4 regions of the Effusibacillus dendaii genome follow, and region 4 is predicted to be linked to each of the others. Evidence: riboswitches for the same ligand, from Rfam matches in the RefSeq annotation. Region 4 holds a riboswitch; each other region holds the start of a gene.
The links. Region 4 has a riboswitch for S-adenosylmethionine ahead of skT53_RS15080 (methionine ABC transporter ATP-binding protein). Riboswitches for the same ligand answer to the same signal wherever they lie in the genome.

Region 1: linked by a shared signal. The riboswitch ahead of skT53_RS02650 (methionine ABC transporter ATP-binding protein) and the one ahead of skT53_RS15080 (methionine ABC transporter ATP-binding protein) in region 4 are both predicted to bind S-adenosylmethionine.
Region 2: linked by a shared signal. The riboswitch ahead of metH (methionine synthase) and the one ahead of skT53_RS15080 (methionine ABC transporter ATP-binding protein) in region 4 are both predicted to bind S-adenosylmethionine.
Region 3: linked by a shared signal. The riboswitch ahead of skT53_RS01705 (trans-sulfuration enzyme family protein) and the one ahead of skT53_RS15080 (methionine ABC transporter ATP-binding protein) in region 4 are both predicted to bind S-adenosylmethionine.

What each region holds. Positions count from the first base shown of each region.
Region 1 is NZ_AP023366.1:502,963-507,331, reverse strand. It holds gene skT53_RS02655 (methionine ABC transporter permease) at 1-254, opposite strand, end outside; gene skT53_RS02650 (methionine ABC transporter ATP-binding protein) at 241-1,263, opposite strand; SAM riboswitch class I at 1,328-1,432, opposite strand; gene skT53_RS02645 (hypothetical protein) at 1,635-2,420, opposite strand; gene skT53_RS02640 (hypothetical protein) at 2,533-2,841, opposite strand; gene skT53_RS02635 (helix-turn-helix domain-containing protein) at 2,988-3,197, opposite strand; gene skT53_RS02630 (peroxiredoxin) at 3,210-3,872, opposite strand; gene skT53_RS02625 (AMP-binding protein) at 4,149-4,369, opposite strand, start outside.
Region 2 is NZ_AP023366.1:1,766,246-1,770,614, forward strand. It holds gene metH (methionine synthase) at 1-1,772, opposite strand, end outside; SAM riboswitch class I at 1,933-2,037, opposite strand; partial or broken gene skT53_RS09595 (DUF3054 domain-containing protein) at 2,237-2,506, opposite strand; gene skT53_RS09600 (b(o/a)3-type cytochrome-c oxidase subunit 1) at 2,681-4,330, opposite strand; gene skT53_RS09605 (cytochrome c oxidase subunit II) at 4,349-4,369, opposite strand, start outside.
Region 3 is NZ_AP023366.1:324,965-329,333, reverse strand. It holds gene skT53_RS01715 (Glu/Leu/Phe/Val family dehydrogenase) at 1-317, opposite strand, end outside; gene skT53_RS01710 (trans-sulfuration enzyme family protein) at 363-1,502, opposite strand; gene skT53_RS01705 (trans-sulfuration enzyme family protein) at 1,499-2,659, opposite strand; SAM riboswitch class I at 2,754-2,874, opposite strand; gene skT53_RS01700 (MFS transporter) at 3,006-4,301, shown strand.
Region 4 is NZ_AP023366.1:2,826,484-2,830,852, forward strand. It holds gene skT53_RS15070 (transposase) at 1-467, shown strand, start outside; gene skT53_RS15075 (DNA cytosine methyltransferase) at 499-1,122, opposite strand; gene skT53_RS18905 (hypothetical protein) at 1,336-1,464, shown strand; SAM riboswitch class I at 1,671-1,793, shown strand; gene skT53_RS15080 (methionine ABC transporter ATP-binding protein) at 1,862-2,887, shown strand; gene skT53_RS15085 (methionine ABC transporter permease) at 2,875-3,543, shown strand; gene skT53_RS15090 (MetQ/NlpA family ABC transporter substrate-binding protein) at 3,599-4,369, shown strand, end outside.

The DNA.
Region 1 (4,369 bases), 1.1 Mb from region 4:
AATTGGGTAAATGGCAGTAAAGCAACCAGCAGTATAATGAACGGAACCGACCTGACAATATTGGCCAAGGTCCCAAGCAACAAATTGATGAACCGGTTTTCAAAAAACAAGCCTTTATCGGTCACGAACAGAAGTATTCCCAGCGGAATTCCGATAACGATCGAGATGAAAAGCGATACTCCCACCATATACATCGTGTCATTAAACGCTTTCATCAGGTCGGGCAGGAGTTCAATCACTTTATTTAAGGACATCCGCGATCACCTCCAATTCAGAAGTTCTTTCCCGTAGGAGACCGAGTGCTTTATCCACTTCTTGTGAATCACCGCTCAACTCCATAATGAATATGCCAAGCGGCACATTTTGAATATATTCGATTTTTCCGTGCAGAATATTTCCTTTTACCTTGCAGGATTGTAGAACGTCAGACACAATGCTCTCTTCCGCAATTTCGCCTTTAAATTGTATTTTCACCAGAATTCCGTGCGGATTCCGATGCTGTAAAACCTCACTGGGTAACTCAAAATGCAGAACCGTCTCGATAAACTCTCTTGTAAGAGATTGCTTCGGATTCGCAAAAATATCGTAGACATTGCCCACTTCGATAATGTCTCCTTCTTTCATGACAGCCACCCGATGGCAGATTTCTTTGATGACTTCCATCTCGTGGGTGATCAAAACGATCGTTAATCCGAGTTTTTCATTGATTTCTTTTAACAAGGCGAGTATCGATTTGGTAGTCTTCGGATCAAGAGCGGAGGTCGCTTCATCACAAAGCAAAACATGCGGGTCATTTGCCAATGCCCTTGCAATCCCCACTCTTTGTTTTTGGCCTCCGCTGAGTTGACTGGGATATTGGTCTGCCTTATCGGCTAACCCTACCAATGCAAGCAGCTCCGGCACCCGTTTTTCAATAAAGTCCTTTGACTTGTTGGCAGCTTTTAAGGCAAAAGCAACGTTTTGAAAAACGGTTCGACTGCTGTTCAGGTTAAAGTGTTGAAAAATCATGCCTATCTTTTGACGTGCTTGACGCAGTTCTTGCGTGTTTAATGTCGTCAAATCCACATCATTCAACCGCACAACTCCTGTTGTGGGTCGTTCCAACAGATTCATGCAACGTAGCAGGGAACTTTTTCCCGCCCCACTGTATCCTACAATCCCGAAAATTTCTCCCGGTTCGATCTTTAGACTTACATGGTTAACAGCAATCACTTTTCCACGTTTTGTTTGGTACTCTTTATATAAATCTACCAGTTCAATCATGGCCATACCCCCAAAATGAAAAATGCCTTTTCAACAACGAAAAGGCATGGACACGTTCTGCGATGCCTTATCTGCCAGGATCCTATCCTGCTGGAGTTAGCACCTTACCGAAAACCGGTAGGTTGCTGGACGTCATAGGGCCAGTCCCTCGGTCAGCTCTTGATAAGGATATATTAGGTTGTTTAATTTGTTAGACAAACTAATAATTATATTATTCGACAAGATTTTGCATGTCAACAGGCGGAACGGAGAATTTGTCACATTTCACGGGAAGCCGTTAAAGGTTAAGCCGTTTTTCGCGGTCTACTCGTGTATAAGTTCTGTGTAAACAACGGAATTACACGCTTGAGTTAACTGGTCTGTATACTGCCCTATCCGTTTGGAAACGGCGTTCTTATTGAATCGTTCGCCTCACTTTGCATGAAAAGAACCAACAGATTCGCATGTACGAGAAACTCGCGTTCAAAGCTGGCTCTAAACGGCAGGCTGTTTGATTCTGCTGATCCGTTGATTTTCTTTGTAAAATGCCAGAAGATCTTGCCAAAATTCACGTCTTCTGTGTCAAATAAACAACGGTAGGCCTCCGACAGGTTTTTGTATGCGGCTTCATAATCCTTCTTCTTATAACGCTCCAACGCTTTCATAAGAAAATCGGCGTGCGTATTCAGACCACGCATAATGTTATCCTTGGACTGAGGGTTTCGGGACAGGAAGAAATCAAACAGTTCCTTTTGATACTGTATAAAACGAGGTTCCACCATCTTCTTCCAGTCCTGATCGTTGCGGTCTATGTTTTTGATCGCATCTACACATAGATCAATCTGTTCGCCCCAGATTTTCTGAAACTCTTTCTTGGCATTTTGCCCATAAATCAAACCAACGGCGGATGCAAGAGAACTTGCGTTCTGCTTAAGCGCGTGGATGTCAGCCTCCAAATCTGCAGACTTCGCATGTTTTTTCATCAAATCAATCGTTAGATCAAGATGTTCCAGAAACAAATATGTAACCGAGATTTGGGCCTCCTCATCTCCCGTATTAAGTTTTACATCTTGCTTGACTTCCACCAGAGCTCCCTCTGCCGAGACATATCCAGCAGGAATGCTTGTCGTTAAAAAAGATGCCATGCTGACCGACAACAGTTTCATTTTCCAATACATCGTATCCCACTTCCCTTCATTATTTAATCTTGATTAAGGTTTAACGTCCAATTGCTCATATGCTGGCAAAGTGGGCATCATGCAATCTTTGTGGAATGGATATGACGCCCACTCACTGGTCTCCCCGCCTCTTGCGGAAAACATAACGGTACTCGGCCAGAGAGTAAATAAAGGACAGAACGCTCATGGTGTTCATGAAATGCGACAAACCAATCCCATAAAGATTCGGAGCTGCTCGTAAGGGGATAGATGAACTTGCAGCTAAAGCAATACTCACTACTTGTGCAATGGTTCCCCGCTCTACATGATTTCTGTTTTCATGAATTGCCCGCTTAAAACCGTTCAAACGGTGTCCGGCAGTTCTTCTGACTGGTCGCTTGGCCATGAATAGAATCACATGTCTTTTGGCTAAGGCCTTCACACAAACACCTCCTATGTGTTATCGAAATAGGTTTATGTGCGTTCGATATTGTCCTACCACAAAAAACGGATCCCCAGATGTGGAGATCCGTCGTAGTCCGAACACTGTGTTTGGTTTTCACTAATCGTTAATATCCGGCACTATAATTATTCCAGCCGTATGATCGCATATTGGTCTTCCTTGACTCGCAAGTATCCAAGTTCAATCAGTTCCCGTAAATTGCTTCTGACCTTGAATAATGGCAATTTCATTTTTGTCGAGATTTCTGCACTTGTTGCTGGTTTCTCTTGGATTACGCTTAAATAAGCGTTTATTTCAGATTGTGTCAGTGAACTTTCCGATTTTCCGCAGGCCATACAACCGCTCTCCTAGATTTTCAAATCTTTTTTCGCCAAATACCAATCAATCACTTCCAGACTTTCATCGTTCACCCGTTCTTCCGCCAATTGTTGCGAAGCGGGCGGCGGAACGAGAACTTTATCTCCGGGCACCCAATTCGCGGGAGTGGAGACTTTATGATTGGCGGTTGTTTGCAGTGCTTTCACCAATCTGAGGATTTCCTCCATGTTTCGACCTGTTGACAATGGGTAGTAGATGATGGCACGAATGATTTGACTTTCATCAATCACAAAGACGGCTCTGTTTGTCTCGGTTGAACTTTCTCCCGGATGGATCATGCCGTATTTCATCGCAACATTTTTGTTCAAGTCGGCAATAACAGGGAATTCAATTTTGGTTCCTTGCGTTTGCTCAATATTGCGGACCCAGGCAATATGTGAAGAAACACTGTCCACACTGATTCCCAACAGCTCACAGTTCAATTCTCGCAGTTGGGGATATATTTCTTGGAAAGCTACAAATTCGGTCGTACACACCGGTGTAAAATCTGCCGGATGAGAGAACAGGATTAACCAGGAACCCTTATAATCCTCCAATTTGATCGTTCCTTGTGTTGTAACAGCCTCAAATTGAGGAGCTGGATCTCCAATTCGCGGCAAGCTGGGTAAAACTTGGACGTTTTCGTTTGACAATCTAAACTCCTCCTTTAAGGTATACTGGCCGCTCAATCTAGGAACAAAGTCGCCTAGTCGCCTATTTATTCTTTAAAAATGTCGTTCCAATCCCAGTACGTTTACTACCAGTATAGTAACAAACGAACGGCGAGCTGTATGTGAGACAAATTACATTCCGGTCAATAACCGGTTGGCCAATTTGACAGCAATCGCTTGCTTTTCACCCCGTTTGCACAAGAATACTCAAGGGCACGGCAAACAAATTTGCGCGTATCCTGCGGGTCTATCAGATCGTCAATCAAATGCTTTCCGGCCGCCCAGTGCCTCCGGCGATATAGCGATTTGCCCAACTTCGCCGATTTTGCAAGGTTCATCTTTTTCATTTAGGATGGCCGCTTCCACCAATGAAGATGGCGCTCCCATATACCCTTTTTTAAAATCGGTCTTGCCATCGCGGACAGGCATGCCATAATTGCTTGCGATCTCCATGATTTCCCGTCGGGAATACCCCTTGT
Region 2 (4,369 bases), 1.1 Mb from region 4:
CGCTCCAGTTTCTCCGTATTTACGATTGCGTAGTCAAGGCCTGCTTTTGTGCAGTGGTAGAGAAATACCGCATTTAATACTTCCCGGCCCGCCGGCGGCAACCCGAATGACACATTGGAAATACCGAGAATCGTGGCACACTGTGGCAGCGCCTCTTTAATCAGGCGAATCCCCTCTACGGTTTCAAGCGCCGATCCGATATACTGCTCATCGCCTGTTCCTACCGGGAAGACCAGCGGATCAAAAATAATATCTTGCGGATTCACACCATACTGATTGACGAGCAAATCGTAAGATCGTTTCGCCACTTCCAGTTTCCGCTGTCGGGTGACCGCCATGCCGGTTTCGTCAATTGTGCCTACCACCACGGCAGCCCCATATTGAGTGATCAGCGGGGCGACTTCCGCAAACCGCTTTTCCCCATCCTCCAAATTGATCGAGTTAATGATTGCTTTTCCTTGTGAATATTTCAGGCCGAGCTCAATCACCTTTGCATCGGTCGAGTCGATCATCAACGGAACTTTAACCTTTTTAGTAACAAAATGAAGAAATTTCTCCATGTCACCGTATTCATCGCGATCCGGATCGGCCAGACAGATGTCGATTATATGTGCGCCTCCCTTTACCTGCGCTCGCGCCACCTCGGAGGCGTCTTCATATAACCCGTCGGAAATCAAGGTGCGAAATTTCTTGGATCCGATCACGTTTGTTCGCTCTCCGACCATCAGCGGACGATTGTCCGCTTCCAAATAAACCGTCTCGATTCCCGATACAGCCGGCAAATGCCGTTTGGCTGACTGCCGCGGCTTGATGTCCTTCAACGCTTCGGCCAGGGCTCGGATATGCTCCGGGGTCGTACCGCAGCATCCGCCTGCTACGTTTAACCAGCCCTGCTCCGCGAAACCGGCCATTTTTTGGGCCAACCCTTGCGGTGATTCGTGATAGTGGCCGTTTTCGTCCGGCAGTCCCGCATTCGGATAACAACTGACCCCGCATAGCGCCAATTCGGACAGCGTTCGCAGATGATCGCGCATAAATTCCGGGCCTGTTGCGCAGTTCAAGCCAATCGTAATCGGCTTCAGATGTTCCAACGAAATATAAAACGATTCGATATTCTGACCCGCTAACGTGGTGCCCATCGGCTCAATCGTGCCGGACAACATGATCGGCAGTTGTTTGCCAAGTTCGGCAAACACTTTTTTAACGCCAATACTGGCCGCTTTTACATTCAACGTATCCTGGATCGTCTCCAGTAGCAGCAGATCAACGCCTGCCTCAATCAACGCTTTTGACTGCCGGTAATAATTTTCGACCAACTCGTCGAATGTCGTACCGCCTGTGACAGACAGCGTTTTCGTCGTCGGCCCCATTGCCCCCGCCACAAAACGGGGCCATTCGGGAGTCGAATATTTTTTTGCCGCTTCCTTCGCCAACTTGACAGCCGCGTGGTTGATTTCGTCCGCCAGATGCTGCAAATTGTATTCAGCAAGCACCAGTGGCGTGGAACCAAACGTATTCGTTTCGATAATATCCGATCCTGCCTGCAAATACTGCTCATGGATCGATTGAATCACATCCGGCCGCGTCAAGTTCAAATATTCGTTGCAGCCCTCGTATTCTTCGCCGCCAAAGTCTTCGGCCGTTAAATCGGCCTGTTGAATCATCGTTCCCATCGCGCCATCAAGTATTAGAATCTTCTTTTGCAGTTGATCAAAAATCGGAAGGCCGCTCAAATGCCCGCCTGCATCCGTTGCCGAAAAGTTTGCGCTCATGCTGATCCCCCTAAAGTAAAGAAAACTTGGCTTTCACCAAGCCAAAGGCTTGAGCGGAAGCCGTAGTTGCCCTTATACTGTCGCACTCTCCAGGTTATACTTCCCGACAGTGTGAAAAAAGCCCGCTCATAACGAGAGGGCTTACCGTTTAGTTTCCGCTCTCCTATCTTCCAGAAACTTGTCCTGCTGGATTTAGCACCGTGTGTTGAAACACCGGTTGCTGTGGTTTCGCCGGGCCAGATCCCTCCACCACTCTGGATAGAAGCAATATGTTATTTTAATAACTTTAGTCCAGTTTGCATGAAACCGGCTTAACTGTCAAGCAATTTGTGATTTTGTGTTGTGATTTGTGATTTTGGCAGGAATCGCCTGCCCTAGACATTTCTCCGTTTGTTTATCGAAACGAACAGGAAACGCCAACCGAACAGAAAGATAAAATTCACAATCATGGCGACGACCAAAAACGGCGGTTTAAATTCAGTATGTTGGAAAAGAATCCGCAGCAGCATGCCAAACGGAATTCCGAGCACCCAAACAATTAAGGTACGCTTCAACATGGCCGAGTAACTTCGGTAATGCTTTGCTTGATACAGCCCCGCTGCCACTCCAACGGCCAACCAACCAGCCAAAAACGGCCATGCGGTAATAAAAACACCCGCCACACCCGAAAAAGTTCGATGTTCTCCCTGGCCAAGCAGCGCAAACAGCAATATGAGCAAAATATCGCCAACCATCAAAATTCCTGTATTCACTGACAAATCCCTCCGCTTTCCCGCTACGCCTACATTTCAGAACGTTCCTTTTTTCCATCAAGCTTGCCAACCATTGTATCACAAAAAAAGAGCCGCTCAGTAATTCGAGTCGGCTCTTTATCAAATCTTTTGTGAAAATGGCAGATGCGTCAAGCGTTACCAGGTACGGATGCCTTCCACTCCGGGCGGCGGATTTTGAATCATGTCCGTAATCGGAATTCCATAACCGATTAGAATCAGGACAACCGCCAGTGTTACCCATATCTTCCAACGTTCCAGGATTCGCGGCGTTTCCTGTGCTTCTTCCGCCACTTCACCGACAGGGAACTCTTCTTCCCCTTTCGGCGCCTTAAATGCCAGGTAGAACACGAGAGATACTTGAATCACCGCTGCAATGAACAGGATAATTCCACCAATCATTGTCAGCTTATGCAGCGGCATCCAACTTAACGCTGTGGGATCGTCCCCGTAAGTGGTGCCTGCTGTCCGGCGCGGTCCGCCCAAAAGCCCTAGTATATGCATCGAACCGGACATGAATATCATTCCGATCGACCATAAAACTCCTTGCAGTTTACCAATATCATTGGCTGTTTTCGTCAGCTTGCGTCCCGTCAGATGGGGAATCAGCCAATAACTGATTGCAAAAAACGTCATCGCTACTGCCGTTCCCACCGTTAAGTGAAAGTGTCCGGTTACCCAAACGGTGTTATGCACAACGGCGTTCAACTGGTTGCTTGCATTGATGATGCCCCCTATTCCGGCCGGAATAAACCACAGCATCGCCAGAAACAGCGAGAAGAAACGCGCGTCTCCCCAAGGCAACTTTTTGAACCAGCCGAACAGTCCGCTTGCCCCTTTCGCCCGCCCGACACTTTCAAACGTAGCGAACAGCATGAAGGCGGTGATCATCGATGGGAGTGCAATTGCCATGGTGAGCCCCACATGGAGAAATTTCCACTTTTCCGAAATACCCGGTTCCATCAATTGATGGTGAAAACCGATCGGCGTAGAGATCAAAACAAACAAGACAAATACCATACGGGTGATCGCGTCACTGAATACTTTGCCGCCGACAATCTTCGGCATAATGGTGTACCAGCATATATACGCAGGTAACAACCAGAAGTACACGAGCGGATGGCCAAAGAACCAGAACAGGGTACGACTGAGCACGACATTTATTTTATCCACCCAACCGAACGACCAGGGAATCAACTGCAGCAAAGCTTCAGCCGCTACACCGAGTGTAGCCAATTGCCAAAGCACCATCGTAGCGACCGCCGTGAAGGCAATCAGCGGGGTGCGCTGACCCGGATTATTTTTACGCCATGTCTGAAAACAATGGAACATTCCCCAGCCGGCTACCCAACTGCCGACAATGAGCAAGGTGGCCCCGATATAAAAATATGGTGACGCTTTCATCGGCGCGTAAAACGTATACAAGACCGTTGCGTTGTTGGTCAAAATGGTAACGACATCCATTGCCGTTCCTATCACCATCAACCAGTATCCAATCCACCCCATGCGGGCTCCGGCTGGAGTCAAGGAACCGCCAGTTGTTCTTGCAATTCCGGCAAATAGAAAACCGACAATAAAGAAAGTAGTAAAAACCAAGCCCATCAAAACACCGTGTGCCGTCAAAATTTGATAATAGCCTAGCCACGTCGGCATTGTAACCGCTCCACCGCGATCCATCCCCTGCAACACGCCGCAAATCGCCGCCAAACCAAAAGCCGTAAAGGCGACCAGGATGTACGCGAGACTCAGTTTGGATGTCTTGCGGTCCACTCTTGTTTCAGTTGCCATGTAACGCGTCCCTCCCGCCTATTTTACAATCAGCTTGGC
Region 3 (4,369 bases), 950 kb from region 4:
ATACCGCACTTTAAGGTCATCCAGATGGCAAGCGCCTTCACTTCATCTTCTGTAACGTCCGGATGGAAGCGGATGCCTCCTTTCGTAGGTCCGACCGCATCATTGTGCTGAGCCCGGTAACCAGTAAATACACGGGTGCTCCCATCATCCATTCGGACGGGAATTCGAACGGTCAGCATCCGAACCGGCTCTTTCAGCAGTTCGAACATATCTTCTCCATATCCTAATTTTTGCAGAGCTTCTTTTATGACCATCTGCGTCTGTTTCAATACATTCAATGTTTCGGTGGATTGATTGATATCCGCTTGGTTGATCATCCCTACACCCCGTTCTTTAATCGATCATTCGTTTCTCTTTTTCATTTATATTTTCTCCAATGCCTGCTCAATATCCTTCAACAAATCATTTACATCCTCCAAACCAACAGACAAACGGAGCAGCCCATCGCTGATTCCCCGTTTTTTTCGTTCTTGCGGAGGCATTGAGGCATGCGACATCCGTACCGGATAGGACAAAATGCTTTCCACCGCACCGAGACTGACAGCAAATAGCGGCAATTGCACATGCTCCACAAAAGTTTTCACTTTTTCCGCATTTCCCAGATCAAACGACAGTACCGCGCCAGGCCCTTTCGCCTGTTGAAAATGAATCTCTCTGTCCGGATGATCTTCCAGTCCCGGATAATACACCTGTCGGATACGCGGATGTTTCGCCAAATAACAGGCAATCTCCGTAGCAGACTGTTGACTTTCTTTCATACGAACAGCCAGAGTCTTGATTCCCCGCATCAATAGCCAACAATCCTGCGGACCCAGAATCCCCCCAAAACCGTTTTGAATGAGATAAATTTCTTTTGCCAAAGCCGGATCGTTAACCGTTACAAGACCTGCCACGACATCCGAATGGCCGCCCAAAAACTTGGTTCCGGAATGAACCACTACGTCGATGCCCAATTCATGCGGCCGCTGTAAGTAGGGAGACATGAACGTATTGTCGACTACGGTAACAATCCCTTTTTGTTTGGCAAGATCGGCCGCCTTCTTCAGATCGATAATCTTCAAGGTCGGATTCGACGGTGTTTCAAGCATCAGAAGTTTGGTATCCGGTCGTATAGCCGCTTCCATTTGTTCGATTCGACTGGCATCCACAAACGTCGTCTCAATGCCCAATCGGGAAAATACGCGTGTCAGCGCCCGGAACGTGCCTCCATAAATGTCTTCGCAAGCCACCACATGAGACCCGGTCGGGAGCGTCAGCAGGACGCCGCTGATGGCCGCCATGCCGGAAGCGAATGCATAGCCGTAACGGGCTCCTTCCAGCTCCGCAATGATTTTTTCCAAGGCCTGTCGGGTCGGGTTGCCGGAACGGGCATAATCAAACTCCTGATGCCCATCCCAATCCTCCTGGTGAAAAGTCGATGCCTGAAAAATCGGTACGCTGGAGGCGCCCGTCTGTTTGTCGATTTCAAATCCTGTATGAAGTGTTCGCGTCTCAAATTTCATTTGGCCGCCACCTCCGATTTGGCCGCCTGCAGCGCCTGCGCCAGATCATGAATAATATCGTCTGCATGTTCAATCCCGACAGAAAACCGCAGCAGTCGGTCGGTTACGCCGTAAGCTTCCCGCACCTCTTTGGGAATATCAAAATGGGTCTGTTTGGCCGGATACGTCATCAACGATTCGACGCCGCCCAGACTTTCCGCAAATGTAATCATTTTCAGATTTGCCAAAATCGGTTCAATCATGCTCTCATGTTCCACTTCAAACGAAAGCATGCCGCCGGCCCCTGTGCACTGTTGATCATGCACCGATTTGCCGGGCGCACCATCCAACCCTGGAAAATAAACAGTTGTAACAGCCGGGTGGGTGGCCAGCCAGGCGGCGACTTTTGCTGCGTTTTCCTGATGTTTTTCCATGCGGAGAGCCAACGTCTTCATGCCGCGGATCATTAACCAGCTGTCCTGTGGGCCCAAAACGGCGCCAATTGAATTTTGCAGGAAGAAAAGACGCTCGCCCAGCTTCTCGTCTTTTACCGCCAGCAAACCGCATAACACATCATTATGGCCGCCCAGATACTTTGTTCCCGAGTGCAGCACAATATCGGCTCCCAAATCCAACGGACGCTGAAAATAAGGGGTCATGAACGTATTGTCAACGATCGTAAGCAGTCCATGTTCGGCAGCAATCGATACACATCCTGCAATATCTGTGATTTTCATGGTGGGATTGGTTGGCGTCTCGATAAAAATCGCTTTGGTGTTGGGCTGTACCGCCGCCTTTACCTGCGACAGGTCGGTGGAATCGACATAGCTTGTTTCAATCCCTTTCCGCCGCAAAATCTGTTCAAACAACCGGTAAGTGCCGCCATACAGATCGTTTGTGGAGATCAGATGATCGCCCGGGTCGAACAGTTCCACCAGACAGGCAATCGCCGCCATACCGGATGCAAAAGCGAATCCCCGCTTCCCGTTTTCAAGATCGGCAATTGTTTCTTCCAGTACTTTTCGGGTGGGATTTAGCGTTCGAGTGTAATCAAAACCTGTGCTTTGTCCAAATGCCGGATGCGCAAAAGTGGTAGCGTGATGAATCGGCAACGAGACCGCACCTGTCAGCGGATCCTGCCGATTGCCTGCTTGCGCCAATTTTGTCTCAATGTTCATCTGAAAAATCCCTCCGAATTAGGCAAAATACAAAACAACAAAGGGCCTTCCCCATTAAGAGAAAGACCCTTGTCCGTAAATATCGACCCGTCCTCTCTTATCTGTCAGGAAATATTCCTGCAGGAATTAGCACCACAAATCGCACTCTTTGTGGAGGCGCGATTCCGGTTGCCGGGCTTCATAGGGCCAGTCCCTCAGCCAACTCTGGATAAGAGCGATTTTCAATTCTTGGATTCACTTTACAATTGTTCCTGTCTTTTCGTCAAGTGTTTTTAACAACAACTGCCTGCATTTTGCAACAGGAGGCGGAAAGAATAGAAGTACAATCGTGAAGGGGCTGAAACAAATGGAGCAAACAGCATCGAACGGAAAGAAACTTTCTTTGCTGCCTTTGATTGCCCTTGGCAGCGTCCCGCTCATTATGGTATTAGGAAACTCCATGTTGATTCCGATTTTAACAACGATGCAGGAAGAGCTGAACATCTCCAAATTTCAGGCCAGTCTTGTGATCACACTATTTTCAGTCCCTGCCGGTATCATCATTCCGTTGGCCGGTTTTTTGTCAGATCGATTCAATCGGAAAACGGTCATCATTCCCTCCTTGATTCTCTATGCACTGGGAGGGTTAATCGCCGGAGTTGCCGCTTGGCTTCTGGATAAGCCATTCGGGGTAATCATGGCCGGTCGTGTATTGCAAGGAATTGGCGCTGCGGGTACGGCACCGATTGCGATGGCATTGGCGGGTGACATTTTTAAAGGAGCGGCTCGCAGCCAAGCACTAGGATTAATCGAGGCTTCAAACGGTTTAGGGAAAGTGTTAAGCCCTATTCTAGGCGTTCTTGTCGCTTTTATTGTATGGTATGCCGCCTTCTTCGCTTTTCCGGTGCTTTGTATACCTGCCGCTCTGGCCATTTGGTTTTTCATTAAAGAACCGAAGAAAAAGAGTGAACCCCAATCCATTAAACAGTACGTATCGTCTTTAAAATCAATTTTTGAAAAAGAATGGAAGTGGCTGATGACTGCTTACTTTACAGGGGCGAGTGCTCTTTTTATTTTGTTCGGCGTATTGTTTTACCTCTCACAGATTCTGGAAGAACAATATAAAATCGACGGTCTTCCAAAAGGCGGTATTCTGGCGATTCCGCTGTTGGCCATGTCCTCTACCTCCTATATTACCGGCGCCAAAATCAAAAAACGAAAAGGCTTGATGAAAAGCTTGATTGTAACAGGCATGCTGCTTGTGGCAGTGCCACTGGGACTTGCCGCAATCATCAAAAATACGTATATACTCCTGGCGCTGCTCGTTATAAGCGGTATCGGAACCGGTCTCGTCCTCCCATGCCTTAATATGTTGATTACCTCCGCCGTCAATATGGAAAAACGCGGGATTGTTACATCGTTTTACGGTTCGGTTCGTTTTTTGGGAGTTGCGATTGGACCACCCGTATTTACTTGGCTGATGGAAATTTCAAGAGCTGTCATGTTTTTCTCAGTGGCAGGCTTGGCCCTGGTGGCAGCCGGTTTATCGATGTGGTTGATTCGGGTTCCCGACTCGGAAAAAAAGCCTCCTGCTCCCACCCCCGGTTCCATCCCGCACGAAACGATGCGAAATATATTGGCAAAAAAGAAAGCACGGGCGTAACACCTGCGTCCGTGTTCCGCATACGATATGGAAGCCCAGTAGGTTGAAATACCTTTCAGGAGGTTCTG
Region 4 (4,369 bases):
TTTCGCTTCGGAATCTGGAACTGGAACCGATCCCAACCTGGAAGAGACAAACCCATGAGGCGGAAAAACAGCAAAAAAGAGAGGTCAAAGTACAAGAAGTTCTGATCAAAAACAAAGCCAAACGAATCCAACTGGAAGGCAAGTATCGACAGATCCAAAAAAGGCGTACTCGTTGCGAACATGCCTTTGCAGAAGCAAAAACGGTGCACGGGCTGGATCGTGCACGGAGTAGGGGTCTGGAGAATATGCAAGAGCAGACACTGCTGACCGCCATCGTCCAAAATCTGAAAAGGTTATGCCGGTTTAAGAAAAAACGACCTCAAACCGGTAGTTTGGCATGCCAAAATCCGGAATCCGTGATCAGGGAAGAAACTCTAACCTCTGCCATTTCCAGGTTATGTTCAGCTATTTTTTCGTGCATAAGGCCATTCCACACCGTAAACCGGCATTTTTCACCGGACTTCTAGGACATAGCCTCGTATGTCTAAAGTCTAAATGCTACTCTTTGAAAGCATATAGTTTACTTATCGAGGAACTGTTCGATTTTTGTAAGTATTTCTTGCATCGATCTTTGCGGTCTTGAAGTTTTAAAGCCCAAGATCTACCAGGATGTATTACATCCCAAAGAGACCGTTTCTGGTTGTATCGGCCACTCCCTGGGTCGTAAAGTACACTGCCATCCAAACGAACCAACATGTTCTCTCCACCGGGAACCCCATGATCCCCAGCCTTCAATGTCTTAGCAGGTTCGTCCAATAAACTTCCTGTATGCCCTGGGTATACTCTCGCACCGGGTCGATATTCATGGTTAGGAATCATATTGCCAATGTCCTCAAATTCAGGATTAGGCAGGACGGTTTCCGGATATGTAATTTGAAGTAAAATGTACTCTAAATATGTACTGAATGATTTCCTAAGCAAACCCTTTACATTTTCAATCAAGATAACTTCCGGCCGTATTTCTCGAACGGCTCGAATCATTTCCGGAAACATATCCCTTTCATCTAGGTATCCCTGATGTTTACCGCCAATGGAAAAAGGTTGACATGGCGGACCGCCTGCTAGTAGATTTATTTTTTTCAGCGTAAGGAGAAAAATCAAACTTACGAATGTCAGTTTCAAATAGCGACCAGTTGATCACTGCCTGATTGCGTCTAATTGTATTGCAAGCATCTTTGTACCTTCGAGAATATTCGAATTGCCCTATTCGTTTTTTCTTACGATTCCAAAATTCCCGAAATGGACCCGAGAGGTTGGTGAGGTGTGTCTTAGTGGTCGTCTCTTCTTAATAAATGACCGGAAAGGTTTCCAACTTTCTTTTTTCACAAGAGGGGCATGTTATTTCATGCAGGTTTTTCGCTGCACCAGGAAGGCGTTTTTGGAGTGGTTGATGAAGGAGCAGGTGACGAGATTGTACAGGTCGTGCGTTTCTTGTGGAAACGGGCGAAAATTCAGTCAGGGTGACCCATATAATCATGGATCAAAACATCACGAAGAACCGCCATTTGTCACCAAGGTACATTATATTATCAACCGATCAAGCAAAAGGTCGAATTCGATCCAATTCAAAATAGAGATAGCATTAAAATTTTTTGTTGAGTTTTGTTGGTAATTGATATATACTGCGGTTGATTAAACGAGATGTAAAACCAAATAGATTTGGTTACTTCTTCTTATCAAGAGAGGCGGAGGGACAGGCCCAATGAAGCCCGGCAACCGGCCCTGCAGGCAATCAGCGTGAAGGGTATGATGGTGCCAATTCCTTCAGAACCTGAGGTTCTGGCAGATGAGAAGGGACGTTAAGATATCCCCTTTTTCGTTTGCGAAAAAAGGGGTTTTTTCGTTTGAAGGGGGTGGAACATTGATTCAGTTACAGAATCTTCATAAGGAATACCGGGCGGGGAAACACTCAATTCCGGCTCTGACAGGAATTAATATGAATATAGAGAAAGGCGAAATCTTCGGTGTAATCGGTCATTCGGGCGCAGGGAAGAGTACACTGATTCGCTGTATCAATCTTTTGGAGCGGCCGACATCTGGAAAAGTAATTGTAGACGGTGTCGACCTGACTTCACTGGATGCCCGCAGTCTGCAGGAGCAACGGCGCTATATGGGGATGATTTTCCAGCATTTCAATCTGCTGTCCTCCGCCACAGTTGCCGAAAATGTCGCGTTTCCACTGGAACTGGCGAAACGGCCAAAGGTCGAAATCCGGCGTAAGGTGAACGAACTGCTTGCACTTGTGGGGCTGGAAGCCCATCAGGATAAATATCCTGCGCAGTTGTCCGGCGGGCAGAAGCAGAGGGTGGGGATAGCCCGGGCATTGGCAAACGACCCCAAAGTTTTATTATGTGATGAGGCGACTTCCGCTCTGGATCCCCAGACCACAAATTCGATCCTGACTTTGTTACTGGATATCAATAAAAAACTTCACATTACCATCGTGCTGATTACGCATGAAATGCATGTCATCCGATCGATATGTGACCGCGTGGGGGTGATTGACGGCGGGAAAATTGTAGAGATGGGAAAGGTGGCTGATGTTTTCCTTAAACCGCAGCATTCCACTACCCGTGAATTTATTGAACAGGTGGCGGATTTTGCGGATTTGCAGGAAGCGGTGGTACGGGAAAAATCAGCCGAACAGCGTACGATTGTCCGGATCACCTTCCTGGGTGAGCAAACCTACCAGCCCATTTTGTTCCAGACGATGAAGGAAACCGATGTGCCGTTCAGCATTCTGCAGGGGACGATCTCCCGCATGAAGGATACACCGTATGGACAACTGGTAGCTGAACTGGAAGGCGACGAAAGCAGGGTGGAAAACGCAGTGAAAATGCTTCGTTTGCACGGACTCGATGTGGAGGTGATCGAATGGGCTGGCTGAGTTTTCAGAATCTGGACTGGCTAGAGATCGGCACAGAAACGGTAAATACCCTTTCGATGCTGGTTTGGTCGACATTCTTTGCAATCGTCATCGGATTGCCGCTGGGCGTGCTACTGTTCCTCACTTCCCGTGGACAACTGCTGCAAAACCAGACGTTTTATTCGATCGCTTCCATCGTTGTTAATATTTTGCGGTCCGTACCCTTCATCATCCTGATGATTTTGCTGATTCCCTTTACCAAAATCATCATGGGAACTTCGATGGGAGTCGAGGGAGCCATCCCGTCGCTTGTGATAGGAGCGGCTCCGTTCTTCGCTAGAATGGTAGAAATCTCTCTGCGTGAAGTGGATCGGGGAGTCGTGGAAGCAGCCCAATCGATGGGCGCCACCAACTGGCAGATTATCTGGAAAGTGTTGCTGCCGGAAGCTCGACCAGGATTGATTGCGGGAATTACAATGACTACTGTCGCCCTTGTTTCTTACACGGCAATGGCGGGTGCAGTGGGGGCAGGCGGTCTCGGGGACCTTGCAATCCGATACGGGTATCAGCGTTTTCAGACTGATGTGGCAGTCGTCACGGTGATTATTCTGCTGATGTTGGTTCAGATGATACAGACATTTGGCGATTGGTTGGTGCTGCGATTCAGCAGAAAATGATCCACCAAAGTATAAGTTTGGCAGAACTGAATTAAAATGGAAGGGGAAACAGAACATGAAAAAATGGCTTGTGCCTGCATTGTCCTTAACACTTGCATTCTCTCTGGCGGGATGCGGCAAGAAAGAGGCAGCAGCTCCGGTTCAAGGTGCGGACAAAAAAGAAGTGACCGTTAAAGTGGGGGCTACTGCAGTACCACATGCTGAGATTTTGAAATCCATAAAAGACAAATTAAAGGAACAGGGTGTAAATCTTGAGATTAAGGAATTCTCCGACTATGTGCAGCCCAACGTCCAGCTTCAGGAAAAGCAGTTGGACGCAAACTTCTTCCAGCACGAGCCCTATCTGAATGACTTTAATAAGAAAAACAAAGCCGATCTGGTGAAAGTAATAGGTGTTCATGTAGAACCGTTTGGAGTCTACTCGAAGAAAATCAAAAATCTTAATGAACTGAAAGAAGGCGCGAAAGTAGCCATTCCGAACGATGCAACCAACGGCGGTCGCGCCCTCCTGCTGCTGGAGAAAAAGGGTCTGATCAAGCTGAAGGAAAACGCGGGAATTACCGCTACAGTCAAGGATATTACTGACAATCCGAAGAAGCTTGAATTCAAACAGTTGGAAGCTCCGATGCTGCCGAGGGCGCTCGATGATGTGGATATTGCGCTGATAAACACGAACTATGCGCTGGAAGCCAAGCTGAACCCGACAAAAGATTCTCTTGCGATTGAAGGCAGTGATTCTCCTTATGTCAACATCCTGGTTGCCCGTCCGGATAACAAGGATTCGGAAGGCATCCAGAAGTTGGCAAAAGCTTTGAACAGTCCGGAA